Regions from separate parts of the Paenibacillus sp. UNC496MF genome, predicted to be linked through region 2. Evidence: riboswitches for the same ligand, from Rfam matches in the RefSeq annotation. Region 2 holds a riboswitch; the other holds the start of a gene.
The links. Region 2 has a riboswitch for thiamine pyrophosphate ahead of thiC (phosphomethylpyrimidine synthase ThiC). Riboswitches for the same ligand answer to the same signal wherever they lie in the genome.

Region 1 (7,848 bases), on a different contig from region 2:
ACGGCACGGGCTACGTGCAGGGCGTCGTGGTGAAGAGCGAAGCGGCGGAGGACGTGTGGGACGCCGCGAAGGAGCTGACCCAGGAGAGCTCGCTGTACGTGAAGGGCGTCGTGCGGGAAGAGCCGCGGAGCCAATCCGGCTTCGAGCTGACGGTGGAAGGGATCGAGGTCATTCAGATTTCGCACGACTACCCGATCACGCCGAAGGAGCACGGCGTCGACTTCCTGATGGACCGCCGCCACCTGTGGCTGCGCGCGCCGAAGCAGCGCGCCATTCTCGTCGTCCGCGCGGAAATCATCCGCTCGATCCAGCAGTTCTTCGACGAACGGAACTTCACGCTGGTGGACCCGCCGGTGCTGACGCCGTCCTCGTGCGAAGGAACGACGAACCTGTTCCATACGAAATATTTCGACGAAGACGCGTATCTGACGCAAAGCGGCCAGCTGTACATGGAAGCGGCGGCGATGGCGCTCGGCAAGGTGTACTCGTTCGGACCGACGTTCCGGGCGGAGAAATCGAAGACGCGCCGCCACTTGATCGAATTTTGGATGATCGAGCCGGAGATGGCGTTCGTCGACCACGAAGAGAACCTGCGCGTGCAGGAGCAGTTCGTCTCCTTCGTCGTGCAGAACGTGCTGAAGAACTGCCGCAAGGAGCTGGAGACGATCGGCCGCGACGTGAGCAAGCTCGAGGCCGTTCAGGCGCCGTTCCCGCGCATCACGTACGACGAAGCGATCGCGTATCTGCAGAAGCAGGGACACGAGATCCGGTGGGGCGAGGACTTCGGCGCGCCGCACGAGACGGCCATCGCCGAGATGTACGACCGTCCGGTGTTCATTACGCACTACCCGACGTCGTTCAAGGCATTCTACATGAAGCCCGATCCGAACCGTCCGGAAGTCGTGCTGTGCGCGGACATGATCGCGCCGGAAGGGTACGGCGAAATCATCGGGGGCTCGCAGCGGATCGACGATCCGGAGCTGCTGGCGGAACGCTTCGCGGAGCATGAGCTGTCCACCGAGGCGTACCAATGGTACCTCGACCTGCGCAAGTACGGCACGGTGCCGCATTCCGGCTTCGGTCTCGGTCTCGAACGGACGGTCGCCTGGATTTGCGGGCTCGATCACGTGCGCGAAACGATTCCGTTCCCGCGCATGCTGTACCGTCTGTACCCGTAATCGCCGGAAGCGGCGGACAACGGCCAGGTTATGCAAGGGGGAGGAATACGGCCGGTGAAACAAGACTTGTGGAAAGCGTACGCGCGCGGGATGGCGGCGGCCATGAACGGCGGCAGCGTCGTCGTTCCCGCCGGTCTGCTGCGCGCTTACCGCGGCGTCGGCCTGTCCGACGCGGACATGATGCTGATGCTGCAGCTGATGCTGTTCCGGCAGGCGGAGGGCGTCGATTTCCCGACGCCCGAGCAGCTGGCGGAACGGCTCGGCATCGCGCCGAAGACGGCGCACGGCCAGCTTGGCCGCTTGATCAAGGAAGGGCTGCTCGCGATCGACGAAGAGGCCGATCCCGTCAGCGGCATCGTCATCGAACGGTACAACTGGACGGGCTTCCTGATCCGCGGCGCCGAATGGCTGGCGGACGAAGCGCGCCGCTCGGTCGGCGCCGAACGGGAGCCGCAGTCCGGACGGACGCCGGGGGCGGCGCAGGACGCGGCGGAGTGGACGAAGCCGGCGGATCTGTATACGGCGTTCGAGCAGGAGTTCGGCCGGCCGCTGTCGCCGATGGAATGCGAGACGATCAGCGCTTGGGTCGACCAGGACCGGTATCCGGACGAGCTGATTCGTTTCGCGCTCAAGGAAGCGGTGTTCGCCGGCAAGCTGCACTTCCGGTACATCGACCGGATTTTGATCGAATGGAGCCGCAACCGCGTCACGAATACCGACGAGGCGAAGGCGCATACGCAGAAATTTCGCAACGGCCGGGGGTCTTGACCCCCGGTTTTTTCATGCGCGAACGCGGCTTCCGCTCGCCCGGTCCCCTCCGCGGGGCTTTTTTTCCGGAGGGGGTGCCATTTTACGGGAAGGTCTGCTATAATAAGCTCGTTGCAACCAATCGAATAGCGATGGGGAGCTGGGCATGGCCGGCTGAGAGGAGATTCCGCACGATCTCGACCCTAGACCTGATCTGGATAATGCCAGCGTAGGAACCGCGTACAATTGCTTGGCGCACGCCGTGGCACGGCGTCGTGGCAAGCCGTAAGCAGCTGATAGAGGCATCCTCCGGAAGGGGGATGCCTTTTTGGTTCGTTCGTGGACGACCGGCGCACGCGTTCGCCAAGCGAGGCCTGATGCCGCATCGGCGTTCGGGGCACGATAGGTAGCAGACGACGGGCGTCCGAGCGGCGCAGATCACGATTCGGGGCAGCATGATTCGCAGATTATCCGCGGTCCGGCAAGAGGGCAGGCGAGGGGAGAAACGAGACATGGGACACAAAATTAGACGGGGCGGCTGGACGGCCGCGCTGGCGACGGTGCTGATCGCGGCGCTGGCGTTGGCCGGCTGCGGTGCCAAGAACGACGAGGGGAACGCGGGCAACGCCGCGAACGGCGCGGGGAGCGGCGGTACGAACGCGGCCGCGAACGGCGGGAATGCCGCAGCCGGAGACGCGCTGAAGGAAATCAAGGTCGTGCTCGACTGGACGCCGAACACGAATCATACGGGGCTGTACGTGGCCCGCGACAAAGGCTTCTTCGAGCAGCACGGCTTGAAGGTCGATATCATCCAGCCCGGCGAAGCGGGCGCGGACACGATGATCGCGACGGGCGCCGCCGACTTCGGCGTCAGCTACCAGGAAGGCGTCACGCAGGCGCGGATCCAGGGCGTGCCGCTCGTGTCGCTCGCGGCGGTCATCCAGCATAACACCTCCGGCTTCGCGTCGCCGGCGGTCAAGAACATCACGTCGCCGAAGGCGTTCGAAGGCAAGACGTACGGCGGCTGGGGTTCGCCCGCGGAACCGGCGGTTATTCAATCGCTGATGGAAGAAGACAAAGGCGACTTCAAGAAGGTCAAGATCGCCAACATCGGCGACGCCGATTTCTTCACGGCGACGAAGAAGAACATCGACTTCGCCTGGATTTTCTACGGCTGGGACGGGGTCGCGGCGGAGCTGAAGGGCGAGAAGATCAACATGGTTTATCTGACCGATTACAGCGACAAGCTGGATTATTACACGCCGGTGCTGGCGACGAACGAGAAGATGATCGCCGGGCACAAGGACACCGTGGAAGCGTTCATGGCGGCCGCGGCCGAAGGCTACCGATTCGCGATCGACCATCCGGACGAAGCCGCGGACGTGCTGATCAAGGCCGTGCCCGAGCTGAACGCGGATCTCGTCCGCGCCAGCCAGAAGTGGCTCAGCCCGCGCTACCAAGCGGACGCGCCGCGCTGGGGCGAGCAGAAGCTGACGGTGTGGAAGAACTACGCCGACTGGATGTACGACCATAAGCTGCTCGACAAGCCGCTCGACGCCGATAAAGCCTTCACCAACGACTTCCTGCCGGAAAAGGAGAACTGATTCATGGCTAACGCACTGCTGAGCATTCAAATTTTGCCGCGCACCCCGAACGGGGAAAGCGTCATTCCGTACGTCGACCGCGCCATCGACGTCATCAAGGCGTCCGGGGTGCCGTACCGCGTCGCGCCGCTCGAGACGACGATGGAAGGCGAGCTGGACAAGTTGCTCGCCGTCGTGCAGGAGATGAACGCCGCCATGGCGGAGATGGGCTGCCCGTCGATCATCTCGCAGATCAAAGTGTATTACGTGCCGGCAGGCACCGCGTCGATGGACGCCCTGCTGGAGAAATACCCGGATGGGCAATAAACGCGCCCTCCTGCTGCCGCCAGCGATCGTCATGGCGGCTTTTCTGCTGCTTTGGCAGGGGGCGGTCTGGCTCTTCGGGACGGAGGCGTACGTCCTGCCCGCGCCGTCCGCCATCGCCAAGCAGGCGATTGATTCCGCGCCGCTGCTGGCGCATCATATGCGGGCGACGCTCGGCATCACGCTGCTCGGCTTCGGCATCGGCGCGGCGGCGGGATTCCTGATCGCGGCGCTGCTGCACGTGCTGCCCTGGGTCCGAGCGGGCTTTTACCCGCTGCTCGTCCTGAGCCAGAACGTGCCGGTCATGGCGATCGGCCAGCTGCTCGTCCTCTGGTTCGGCTTCGGCGCGCTGCCGCGCGTCATCCTGATCGCGCTCGTGACGTTCTTTCCCGTCGCGGTGGCCATGATGACGGGCCTGTCGAAGAGCGACGGCAAACTGTACGACTACATGCGCATGATCGGCGCCTCGCGGCGCCAGCTGTTCTGGCGGCTGGAGCTGCCCGGCGCGGTGCCGCATCTGTTCTCGGGCCTCAAGATCGCCGCGTCCTACGCCGTCATCAGCGCCATCTACGCGGAGGCGATCGGCGCGGACAGCGGCCTGGGATATTTCATGCTGATCGCGCAGCACGGCTTCGAGACCGTGAAAGTATTCGCCGCCATCGGCGTGATCGTGCTGCTCAGCTTGGCGTTGTTCGGCGCCATCGCGCTCGCGGAGCGGCTTCTCGCGCGAGGCGCGGCGCAGGGGCGAAGGGAGGGACGGCCGTCGTGAGCGCCGTACTGGAAGTCCGCGAGTTGTCCAAGCGGTTCCCCGGGAAGCGGGGGACGCCGGAGAAGGCCGTGCTGGACAACGTGTCGTTCCGCGTGGACGACGGCGAGTTCGTCACGCTGATCGGTCCGTCCGGCAGCGGCAAGACGACGTTGTTTCACCTGATCGGCGGCTTGGAACTGCCGACTTCGGGCGATATTCAGCTGCACGGCCGGAGCACGGTCGGCGCGCGCGGCCATATCGCCTACATGCCGCAGCAGGCGTCGCTCATGCCGTGGCTCACCGTGTCCGCGAATATCGAGCTGTCGTTGACGATCGCCGGCCTCGGCAAGCGCGAGGCGCGCGGGCTTGCCCGCGACTGGCTGGCCCGGATCGGGCTGGACGCGGCCGCGGACCAATACCCGGACGTGCTGTCCGGCGGCATGCAGCAGCGGGTGTCCTTCCTCCGGGCGCTGCTGTCGCCGCAGCGGCTCATGTGCCTGGACGAGCCGTTCAGCGCGCTGGATGCGCTGACCCGGCAGCACATGCAGGCCTGGCTGCTCTCGCTCTGGGAAAGCAACCGCCGCTCCGTGCTGTTCGTCACGCATAGCATCGAGGAGGCGCTGCTGCTCTCCGACCGGATCTTGGTGCTGTCGGCCGCGCCGGCGTCGATCGTGCGCGAAGTGGCCGTGCCGTTCCCGCGGCCGCGTTCGGAAGCGCTCTGGGGCGATGCGGCATTCATTCGCTTGAAGCAGGAGCTGTACGACATGCTGCGGCCCGACGCGGCGCGCGGTTAAACCGTTCTAGCGAAGAATCGGAAAGGGGGCGGCGCCATGAGCCGCTTGCGGCGATACGGCCGATGGGCGGATGCCCACATTCATCTGGATTTGTACGAGGAGCACGAGCGCGAACCGCTTCTGCGGCGCGCGTTCGGCCAAGGCGGCATAGCGGCCGTCGTCGCCGTCTCGATGCACCGGAGCTCCTGCGAGACCAACCGCCGGCTGGCGCGGCTGTTTCCCGGCCATGTCCATCCCGCGTACGGGTTTCATCCCGAGCAGCCGCTGCCGCCGGAGGCGGAGCTGGACGCGCTGGTCGCCTGGATCGAGGCGCGCGCGGCGGAGGGCGAAGAATTCGCGGTAGGCGAGGTCGGCCTGCCGTATTACGCGCGGACGGAAGCCGAGAAGGCGGGCCGCCGCTTCGACGAAGCGCCGTACGCCGCGCTGCTCGAACGGTTCGTCCGGCTGGCCGCGAAGCTGGGCCGGCCGATCGTCCTGCACGCGGTCTACGAGGATGCGGCGAAGGCCTGCGACTTGCTGGAACGTTACGGCGTACGGCGCGCGCATTTCCACTGGTTCAAAGGGCCGGAAGCGACGGTGCGGCGGATGATCGCGAACGGGTACGCGGTATCCGTCACGCCGGACGTGCTCTACGAAGCGGAGATCCGCGAGCTGGTCCGCGCGTATCCCCTCGAGCTGTTGATGACGGAAACGGACGGTCCGTGGCCGTTCGAAGGTCCGTTCGCGGGACGACGCACGGCGCCGGAAATGACGCGCCGCGTCGCGGCAGAGATCGCGGCGGTCAAAGGCTTGCCCGTTCCGGAGGTCGAGGAACGGCTGCTGGCCAACGCGCTGACGTTCTACGGCTTGTCCTGAGCCTGCCCGTCGCGGCGGCGGAAGAAAGGGCAACGTGCCATAGCGCGGGCCAGGCGTGCTTAATGCTCTTTCCGGCAGTCCGGGAAGGGCCTTTTTGCGCGCGCGTACCGCGACTTGGTCATAAATTGGTGAATCTTCGGGGAAATATGCTAAACTAGCACTATCAGTCTAATGACGCGGTCGCCGGCCACCCGGCGGTCCGTACAGGAAGGGCGAGGAAAATGGCCGATTCACAGCACCAGCACCAGGATCCCGTGAAGCAGATGATCGGGATCATGACCGCCAACGGCTGGCGGATCACGGAGCAGCGGCGGGAGCTGGCGGAAATCTTCTCTCGGGCGGAAGGGTACTTGTCCCCGAAGGACGTCTACGATCAAATGGCGGTCGCCCACCCCGGCGTCAGCTTCGATACGGTTTATCGCAATTTGCGGCTGCTCAGCGAGATGGGGGCGCTCGAGCAGTTTTATTTCATGGACGGCGGGCTGAAGTTCCGGGCTAGCTGCCTCGATCATCACCACCACCATTTGATCTGCATCAACTGCGAGAAAACGCTGACGTTCGAGTACTGCCCGATGGAGCAGCCGCTCGACCTGCCCGGGAATTTCAAAATCATCAACCACCGCTTCGAGGTATTCGGCGTCTGCGAGGCATGCCGAAAGGAATAGGCGCGCGGCGGCAGCGGGTTCGGAAGCGGAGCCGGCATCCGGTCTTGTATGCGAATCTTCAACCGAATAGGCAAGGCCAAACAGCGCCGCGGTCCTTTCTCAGGGAAGGAACCGCGGCGCTGTTTGCGCTGCGCGCCATCGACGGTCATGGCGCACCGGCGCCGATCGCTCCGCCGCGGCGTGCGGTTCAAGCGAGCAGCTCGCGGAGCTGCGCCTGCACGTCGCCTTTGAAATAGCCGCCGTGGTAGCAGACGACGCCCGCGATGGCGAGCCCGGCCAACTGCCGGAGCGAGCGGCGCGCCTGCTCGTGGTCGCTGTTCAGCCGGGCGTCCGGGAGCTTCAGCCGGCCGTCCTCGAGCACGAGCGCGTCGCCGGCGATCAGCGTCCCGCTTGGCCGGTGATACAAGCTGACATGCCCGGGCGTATGGCCCGGCGTGTCCAGCGCCTCGACGTCCTCGAGCGGCGCTTCGGCATGTCCGTAGCCGATCAGGCGGTCGACCGGCCCGCTCGGCGGATGAAGAAGCGCCTGGCGGAAGGCGGCGCGCTTGTCGTCCGGCACTTCCGGCGGCAGGGCGGCAACGGCCGCGTCGACGGCGTCCGGCGTGATTTTGACGAGCAGTTTCTCGCCTTGAACGTAGGGCCGTTCGAACGCCGACGCCCACGTGACGGGACGCGCCGGCAAGCCGTCGCGCAGCCCCGGAAGCCCGCCGATATGATCGATGTCCTGGTGGGTGAGCAGCACGTCGGTCAGCGATTCAAGCGGGCGCCCCGCTTCCGTCATGGCTTCCCGCAGCAGCGGCAGCTGACCCGGATAGCCGGTATCGACCAGCAGGACGCGGTCGTCCCGCCAGAGCAAGGTCGGATGGATCGCGGTCGTCCGGCCCATGACGACGGCGCGAAGTTCGAGCATGGCGATGCCGTTTGCGATGAACATAAAAAATCCCTCCGCTTAGA
Region 2 (7,848 bases):
CGCAGACCGAGCGCGCCGCCGACGCGACTGAAGGATTGCAAGGGTAGCTTCTTCTTGGATTCGTGCATACGAAGGACCGCGTACAAACAGCGGCCGCCCCGTTTCCTGCGGGGCGGCCGCTGTTTGTTTGGCTGAGGAGCCGGGCGGAGGGCCGCCTTGCCCCGCGCGCACGGCAAGGGCCAAAACGCAAAATCAGCCCGCCTCGCACGAAATCGGACCGCATGGTCTTGCCTGCACCCGGCGATTCAGCCCTTCGCAGCCGGAGCGTCGTATTTCCCGAGGCGCGTTCCGCCCGCGGGCATCGGATTTCCGCAAACTTAGTCCGCTTTGCCGGCCTCGAGCTCGATGGCGATCTTCACTTCGTCGCCGATCAGGACGCCGCCGGTTTCGAGGACCGCGTTGTACGTCAGGCCGTAGCTGCTGCGGCTGATCGCGCCTTTGGCGCTGAAGCCGACTTTCTCGTTGCCCCACGGATCCTTGCCGCTGCCCTCGTACGTGACGCTGAACGTCTCCGGACGGGTCAAGCCGCGGAGGGTGAGGTTGCCGGTCACGTCGTATTCGCCGTCGCCCGTTTTCACGATGGAGGTCGACTGGAACGTGAGCGCGGGATAATGCTCGATGTCGAAGAAATCGCCCGTGCGGAGGTGGTTGTCGCGGTCCGCGTTGCGCGTGTCGATGCTGGCGAGCGTCACGTCGAAACGGATGTTCGCCGTCGTCAGATCGTTCGGATCCGCCTCGATCTCGGCGCTGAATTCGTGAAAGGTGCCTTTCACTTTCGCGATCATCATGTGTTTGATCGTAAAATCTACGCTGCTGTGCGTCGCGTCGACAAGCCATTTGGACGTGGACATGGGCAAAACCTCCGGATAATTAATAACATAAAGTAATGAACTTAATATTTTATAGTTAGTATAGAGTCAGAAAGCGGAAACCGTCAATCCTTTTTCTTCCTGCCGCCGATCGGAACGTTGACAACTTTTCCCTCGAGGGGTATAGTCTTGTCAGGAAATCCACTAGGGGCGCCCGCACGGGCTGAGATAAGGCAGAATGCCTTGGTCCCTTTGAACCTGATCTGGGTCATGCCAGCGTAGGAAAGTGGGAAATGTACGTGCGACTTCGATTCGGCCGTACGGCGCGGGAGGCGATCATGCCGCCATGCCGTACGAAGCCGATCCGTCCGCCGGCCGCGGAACGCTTGGGCGTTCCGCGGCCGGCGGACAGACGACCGCGACATGAACCGCTCCTTCGCCGGAGCGGTTTTTTTGCGTGGCGGCCGTTCGCCGGCCGCGCGCTGGGATGCGCGTCCGCGCCGCCGATGGGCGGCCGCGGGCGCCTGCGTCCCGCGCTCCGGCAAGTTGCGGCGAAGCGTTTCGCTTGGCGGCGATCTCCGCCGCGCGGTCCCGTTCGTTTTTTCGCGCGCCTCGCTTCCCTTTGCAGGCCTCCTGGTGCGTTTCCGCCGAGATGGACGATTATGAGGAGGATGTGCGAAATGACAATGATGACGACTCCGCTGCCGGGAAGCCGCAAAGTATACGCGGAAGGGAGCCGGCCCGACATCCGCGTGCCGATGCGCGAGATCGGCCTGACGCCGACGGAAGGAAGGAACGGCGGCGCGCGGCCGAACGCGCCGATCGCCGTGTACGACACGAGCGGACCCTACACCGACGAAGCGTACGAGACGGACGTAAGACGGGGACTGCCGGCGCTGCGCGGCGGCTGGATCGCGGAGCGCGGCGACACGGAGGCGTACGAGGGACGGACGATCGCGCCGCTCGACAACGGGTTTCATAGCGAGTCGGCCGCTTCGCGGGGCGGCGCGGAGACGTTCCCGGGCTTGACGCGGCGGCCGCTGCGGGCGCGCGAGGGCGGGAACGTGACGCAGCTGCATTACGCGCGGCGCGGCATCGTGACGCCGGAGATGGCATTCATCGCGATCCGCGAGGGCATGGCGCCGGAGTTCGTGCGGGACGAGGTGGCCGCCGGGCGGGCGATCATTCCCGCGAACGTCAACCACCCCGAGAGCGAGCCGATGATCATCGGGCGCGCCTTTCACGTGAAGATCAACGCCAACATCGGCAACTCCGCCGTCGCGTCGTCGATCGAGGAAGAGGTCGAGAAGATGACGTGGGCGACGCGCTGGGGCGCCGACACGATCATGGACCTGTCCACCGGCAAGAACATCCATACGACGCGCGAATGGATCGTCCGCAATTCGCCCGTGCCGGTCGGCACGGTGCCGATCTACCAGGCACTCGAGAAGGTGGACGGCAAGGCGGAGGACCTGACGTGGGAGGTGTTCCGCGACACGCTGATCGAGCAGGCGGAGCAGGGCGTGGACTATTTTACGATTCACGCGGGCGTGCTGCTCCGTTATATCCCGCTCACGGCGAAGCGCGTCACGGGCATCGTGTCGCGCGGCGGCTCGATCCTGGCGGCGTGGTGCTTGGCGCATCACCGGGAGAACTTCCTGTACACGCATTTCGAGGACATTTGCGAAATCATGAAGCGTTACGACGTGGCCTTCTCGCTCGGCGACGGCCTGCGTCCGGGCTCCATCGCCGACGCCAACGACGAGGCGCAGTTCGCGGAGCTGGAGACGCTCGGCGAGCTGACGCGGATCGCGTGGAAGCACGACGTGCAGGTCATGATCGAAGGGCCGGGCCACGTGCCGATGCACCTGATCAAGGAGAACATGGACCGCCAGCTCGAGGTCTGCCAAGAGGCGCCGTTCTATACGCTCGGGCCGCTGACGACGGACATCGCGCCGGGCTACGACCACATCACGTCGGCGATCGGAGCCGCGATGATCGGCTGGTTCGGGACGGCGATGCTCTGCTACGTGACGCCGAAGGAGCATCTCGGCCTGCCGAACCGGGAGGACGTGAAGGACGGCGTCATCGCGTACAAGATCGCCGCCCACGCCGCCGATCTCGCCAAGGGCCATCCCCGGGCGCGGCTGCGCGACGACGCCTTGTCGAAGGCGCGGTTCGAATTCCGCTGGAAGGACCAGTTCCACCTGTCGCTCGATCCGGAACGGGCGATGGCGTACCACGACGAGACGCTGCCGGCGGAGGCGGCGAAGTCGGCGCATTTCTGCTCCATGTGCGGGCCGAAGTTCTGCAGCATGCGGATCACGCAGGATATCCGGGATTACGCGGAGGCGAACGGGCTGGAGACGCGCGAGGCGATCGAGGCCGGCATGAAGGAGCAGGCGAGCGCGTTCCGTTCGGGCGGCGGGACGATCTATTCGTAGACGGCCGGCGCAGGCGGGGGAAGCATGGCGGAAAGAGGGAGCATCGCGCAAAGAGGAAGCATGGAGAGGAGAGCGGGCATGGAACGACGAAATTGGCGGGACTTCAAGCTGTACGCCATTACGGCGGCGAACTATCATCCCGGCCGGGGGCTGCCGGAGGTCATGGAACAGGCGATCCTCGGCGGCGCGGACATCGTGCAGCTGCGGGCGAAGGACGCCTCGAAGGAGGAGCTGCTGCGGGACGCCCGGGCGCTGCGCGAGCTGACGGCCCGGTACGGGGTGCCGTTCATCGTCAACGACCATCTCGACGTCGCGCTCGAGGTCGGCGCGGACGGGGCGCATTTCGGGCAGGACGATATGCCGCTCGCGGAAGCGAGACGGTTGCTGGGGCCGGACGCCATCATCGGCATCTCGACGCACAGCCTGGAGCAGGCGCTGGCGGCGGAGCGCGGGGGCGCCGACTATATCGGCGTCGGCCCCGTCTTCCCGACGGGCACGAAGCCCGGCAGGGCGGCGGTCACGACGGCGTACGTGCGCGAAGCGGCGGCTAACGTGTCGATTCCGTGGGTCGCCATCGGCGGCATCACGCTCGCGAACGCGGACGAGGTGCTGGCGGCCGGCGCGACGCGGATCTGCGCGGTGTCGGCGATCGTCGGCGACGCGCGTCCCGCGGACGTCTGCCGGGCGTTCCGTGCGCGGATCGACGCGGCGGCGGAGCGGGCCGCGGAGATTAGCGCGCCGGCGGCCATCGCGGTCGTCGTGAACGGGCGCCGCGAGGAGACGGCCGCGCGGACGGTCGCGGAGCTGGTGGAGGCGCTCGGCCTGGCGGGCAAGAGCCTCGTCGTCGAGCTGAACGGCGTCATCGTCGCCCGCGAAGCGTGGGAGACGGCTTCGCTGGCGGACGGGGCGGCGCTGGAGCTGGTGCATTTCGTGGGAGGAGGGTGAGGCGAATGGCGGAGCTGGAAGCGATGGGCTATCGCGCGGAAGAGGATTGGCTCGAAATCGGCGGCAAGCGGCTGCGGTCGCGGTTCTTCCTCGGCACGGGCCGGTTCCCGAGCCCGGCGGTGTTCCGGCTGGCGCTGGAGGCGTCGGCGGCGGAGGTCGTGACGTTCGCGGTGCGCCGCGTCAATCTCGATTACGCGGAGGACGACGCGATTCTGCAGCATATGGACGGAAGCGGCTACGTCTATCTGCCGAACACGTCGGGCGCGGGCAACGCCGACGAGGCGGTGCGGATTGCCAAGCTGGCTCGGGCGGCGGGGCTCAGCGACTGGATCAAGGTCGAGATCAGCGCCAATCCGCGCACGCTGCTGCCGGATCCCATCGAGACGCTGCGGGCGACGGAGCGTCTCGCGCGCGAAGGCTTCGTCGTGCTGCCGTACACGTCGGACGATCCGATCCTGTGCAAGCGGCTCGAGGAAGCCGGCGCGGCGGCGGTCATGCCCGGCGGCGCGCCGATCGGCACGGGGCTCGGCTTGCTGAACCCGTACAACCTCGGCCTGATCGTCGAGGAGGCCGGGGTGCCGGTCATCGTGGACGCCGGCATCGGCGCCGCGGCCGACGCCGTGCAGGCGATGGAGCTCGGCGCCGCCGGCATCCTGGCGAATACGCCGGTCGCCAAGGCGCAGGACCCTGTCGGCATGGCGCGGGCGATGCGCCTGGCCGTGGAGGCGGGCCGGCTGGCGTACCTGTCCGGCCGGATTCCGAAGCGCCGCTACGCCTCGGCCAGCAGCGAGGCGGAGGGCGTGCCGCCCCTGGCGGCGAGCGCCGCCGCGGGCGCGCGGCCGGACGCGCGGGACGGCCGCGGATGAGCCGGCGCGTCGTCGTGCTCGGCGGCGGCATCGTCGGCCTCGCCTGCGCGTTCGAGGCCGCGCTGGCCGGCGACGCCGTCACGGTCGTGGAGCCGGGCCGCGCCGGCGGCCAGGCGTCGGGCGCCGCGGCCGGCATGCTGGCGCCGTACACCGAGAACCCCAAGCTACCGGACGCGTTCTTCCGGCTGTGCCTGGACAGCCTGCGGCGCTATCCCGAATGGGTGCGCCGGATTGAGTACGTGTCCGGCCTGTCCGCGGAGCTGACCGCCTCCGGCAGCCTGACGGTCGCGCTGCACGAGGCGGACCTGCAGCCGCTGCAGGCGCGGCTCGCCTGGCAGCGCCGCTACGGGGCGGATGCCGAGCTCGTCGGCCCCGAACGGCTGCGCGAGCTGGAGCCGCGGCTGACCGAGGCCGCGGTCGGCGCGCTGCATTGCCCCGGCGAGGCGCATGTACACGCGCCGAAGCTGGTCGCCGCGCTCGAGGCAGCCTGCCGCCGGCTCGGCGTGCGCCTCCTGGAGCACGCCGGGCGCATCGCGCCGCCGCGGGTCGCCGGCGGCCGCCTCGAGCCCGCCGCGGAGACGGCGGCGTACGGGCGGATCGCCGGCGACGCGCTCGTCGTCTGCGCCGGCGCCTGGGCGAACGCCTATGCCGAGGCGTGCGGGTTCCCGATCCCGGTGCATCCGATCCGGGGGCAGATCTGCGCCTTCGAGCTGGCCGGCGCGGGCGGGAACGCCGCGGCCGGCAGCGCCCCGCACGGCGGCGCGGAACACGACCGCCGTGCTTCCGCGCCGGAATCCGTGCGGCACATGGTGTTCTCGAGCCAAGCGTACTGGGTGCAGAAGCGGGACGGCCGGCTCGTCTGCGGCGCCTCCGAGGACGCGGCGGGCTACGACGCCTCCGTCACGGAGCGCGGCATCGCCCGGCTGACCCGCTGGACGCCGCGGGTGTTCCCGTTCCTCGCCGGGCGCGCGCCCGCCATGACGTGGGCGGGGCTGCGGCCGGCCACGGTCGACGGGCGGCCGCTCGTCGGCGCCGTTCCCGGCAGCCCGGACGCGCTGCTCGCGGCCGGCCATTACCGCAACGGCATCCTGCTCGCCCCGGCGACCGCCGCGCTGATCGGCGGCCTGCTGCAGGGCCGGCCGCCGGAGCCGGAAGCGGCGGCGAGCTTCGCGCCGGAGCGGTTCGCGCGCGGCGCCGTCCGCGCGAATCGCGGCTGAAGGACCGCCGCGACCGACAAGGGCTCCGCCCCGCCATGATCCCTGGCGGCGGCGGAGCCCTTGTCGCTTGTTCAGCCCTTGATGCCCGTCATCGTAATGCCTTCGATGAAATATTTCTGCGCGAAGAAGAAGACGATGAGCACCGGCGCGCTCACGAGCGTCGCGGCGGCCATCATCGCGCCCAGTCGGCCGTGCCGTACTGGGTTTGGAAGAAGCTGAGCCCGATCTGCACGGTGCGCAGATCCTCGCTGTTCGTGACGACGAGCGGGCAGAAGAAGTTGTTCCACGTCCCCATGAACGTGAAGATGCCGAGCGTCGCGAGCGCCGGGTACAGCAGCGGCGCCACGATGGCCCGCACTATTTTCAGGTGGCCCGCCCCGTCGATCAGGCCGGACTCGATGATTTCGCTCGGGATGGTGGCGATGAACTGCCGCAAGAGGAAGCAGCCGAACGCGCCGGTCAGGCCGGGCACGATATGGCCGGCGTACGTGTCGACCCGGTGCAGCTTCGACAGGCATGGCGCGGTTCCTGAACCTGCAGGCCGGCACCCCGATCGCGCTGCGCATTCAGGGCAGCTGGGCGTCTTCGGCCATCGAGGCGCTGTACCGCAGCCACATGATCAGCGGCTACGGGGACGGCACGTTCAAGCCGAACAACGCGATCAAGCGGGTGGAAGCGGTCGTGCTGATCAACGCGATGCTGTTCCGCGGTCCGCTGACGGACATCGCGCCGATGTTCCCGGACGTGCCCGCGGGCTACTGGGGCTTCGGGCAGATCGTAGAAGCGTCGTTCTCCCACGCCTCGAGCCGGAATGACGAAGGCCAGGAGCATTTCATCAAGCAGATCGCCGATCAAGTGAAAGAAGAGCAAGTAAACTAAGCAAGTATAAGAGCACGCGCGATAAGCGGTTCCAAAAGGCCGCGAGCCCGCAGTGACGGGGCTCGCGGCTTCTTTACGCCCGAAGGCGGCGTACGGCAGGACGTTTGCGGCGAACCGGGGGGCGGCCGCGGCGGACTTACGCGCGCGCCCGGCGCGAACGGCAAAAAGCCTCTCCGGTTTCGGAGAGGCTTTTGTCGTGCGGAGATGCGTCGCGCTGCCCTGGGCACGCGCGGCGCATCTCGCCGCTGCCGAGCTGACGGCAAGGCTCGCGGCTCTGCCGCCGGGGTTGCCGCCGCGTGTGCCGGAGACGATAACCCGGCCGGGTCAGCTGACGTCCTGCGTCCGCTTCTGCGTGCTGAACTGGCTCTCGTACAGGTCGGCGTAGAAGCCGCCCGCCGCGAGCAGCTCTTCGTGCGTGCCCTGCTCGATAACGGTGCCGTGGTTCATGACGAGAATGAGATCGGCGTCGCGAATCGTCGAGAGGCGGTGCGCGATGACGAAGCTCGTGCGGCCCTGCATCAGCTCGCTCATGGCGCGCTGGATGTGGATCTCGGTCCGCGTGTCGACGCTGCTCGTCGCCTCGTCGAGGATGAGGATCGCGGGATCCGCCAAGATCGCGCGGGCGATGGTGAGCAGCTGCTTCTGCCCTTGCGAGATGTTGGACGCTTCCTCGTTCAGGACGGTGTCG

Region 1: it holds a riboswitch for thiamine pyrophosphate, as region 2 does, so the genes downstream of both, BMZ79_RS06545 (ABC transporter substrate-binding protein) here and thiC (phosphomethylpyrimidine synthase ThiC) in region 2, are expected to answer to the same signal.

What each region holds. Positions count from the first base shown of each region.
Region 1 covers NZ_FORE01000005.1:364,883-372,730, reverse strand. The annotation lists gene asnS (asparagine--tRNA ligase) at 1-1,178, shown strand, start outside; gene BMZ79_RS06550 (DnaD domain protein) at 1,233-1,946, shown strand; TPP riboswitch at 2,069-2,178, shown strand; gene BMZ79_RS06545 (ABC transporter substrate-binding protein) at 2,438-3,529, shown strand; gene BMZ79_RS06540 (thiamine-binding protein) at 3,533-3,835, shown strand; gene BMZ79_RS06535 (ABC transporter permease) at 3,825-4,601, shown strand; gene BMZ79_RS06530 (ABC transporter ATP-binding protein) at 4,598-5,374, shown strand; gene BMZ79_RS06525 (TatD family hydrolase) at 5,411-6,229, shown strand; gene BMZ79_RS06520 (Fur family transcriptional regulator) at 6,451-6,894, shown strand; gene BMZ79_RS06515 (MBL fold metallo-hydrolase) at 7,082-7,828, opposite strand.
Region 2 covers NZ_FORE01000010.1:200,787-208,634, forward strand. The annotation lists gene BMZ79_RS18780 (MarR family winged helix-turn-helix transcriptional regulator) at 1-47, shown strand, start outside; gene BMZ79_RS18785 (YceI family protein) at 318-851, opposite strand; TPP riboswitch at 1,006-1,111, shown strand; gene thiC (phosphomethylpyrimidine synthase ThiC) at 1,490-3,253, shown strand; gene thiE (thiamine phosphate synthase) at 3,332-4,198, shown strand; gene BMZ79_RS18800 (thiazole synthase) at 4,204-5,064, shown strand; gene BMZ79_RS18805 (FAD-dependent oxidoreductase) at 5,061-6,281, shown strand; gene BMZ79_RS18810 (carbohydrate ABC transporter permease) at 6,454-6,753, opposite strand; gene BMZ79_RS35510 (S-layer homology domain-containing protein) at 6,798-7,160, shown strand; gene BMZ79_RS18820 (ABC transporter ATP-binding protein) at 7,485-7,848, opposite strand, start outside.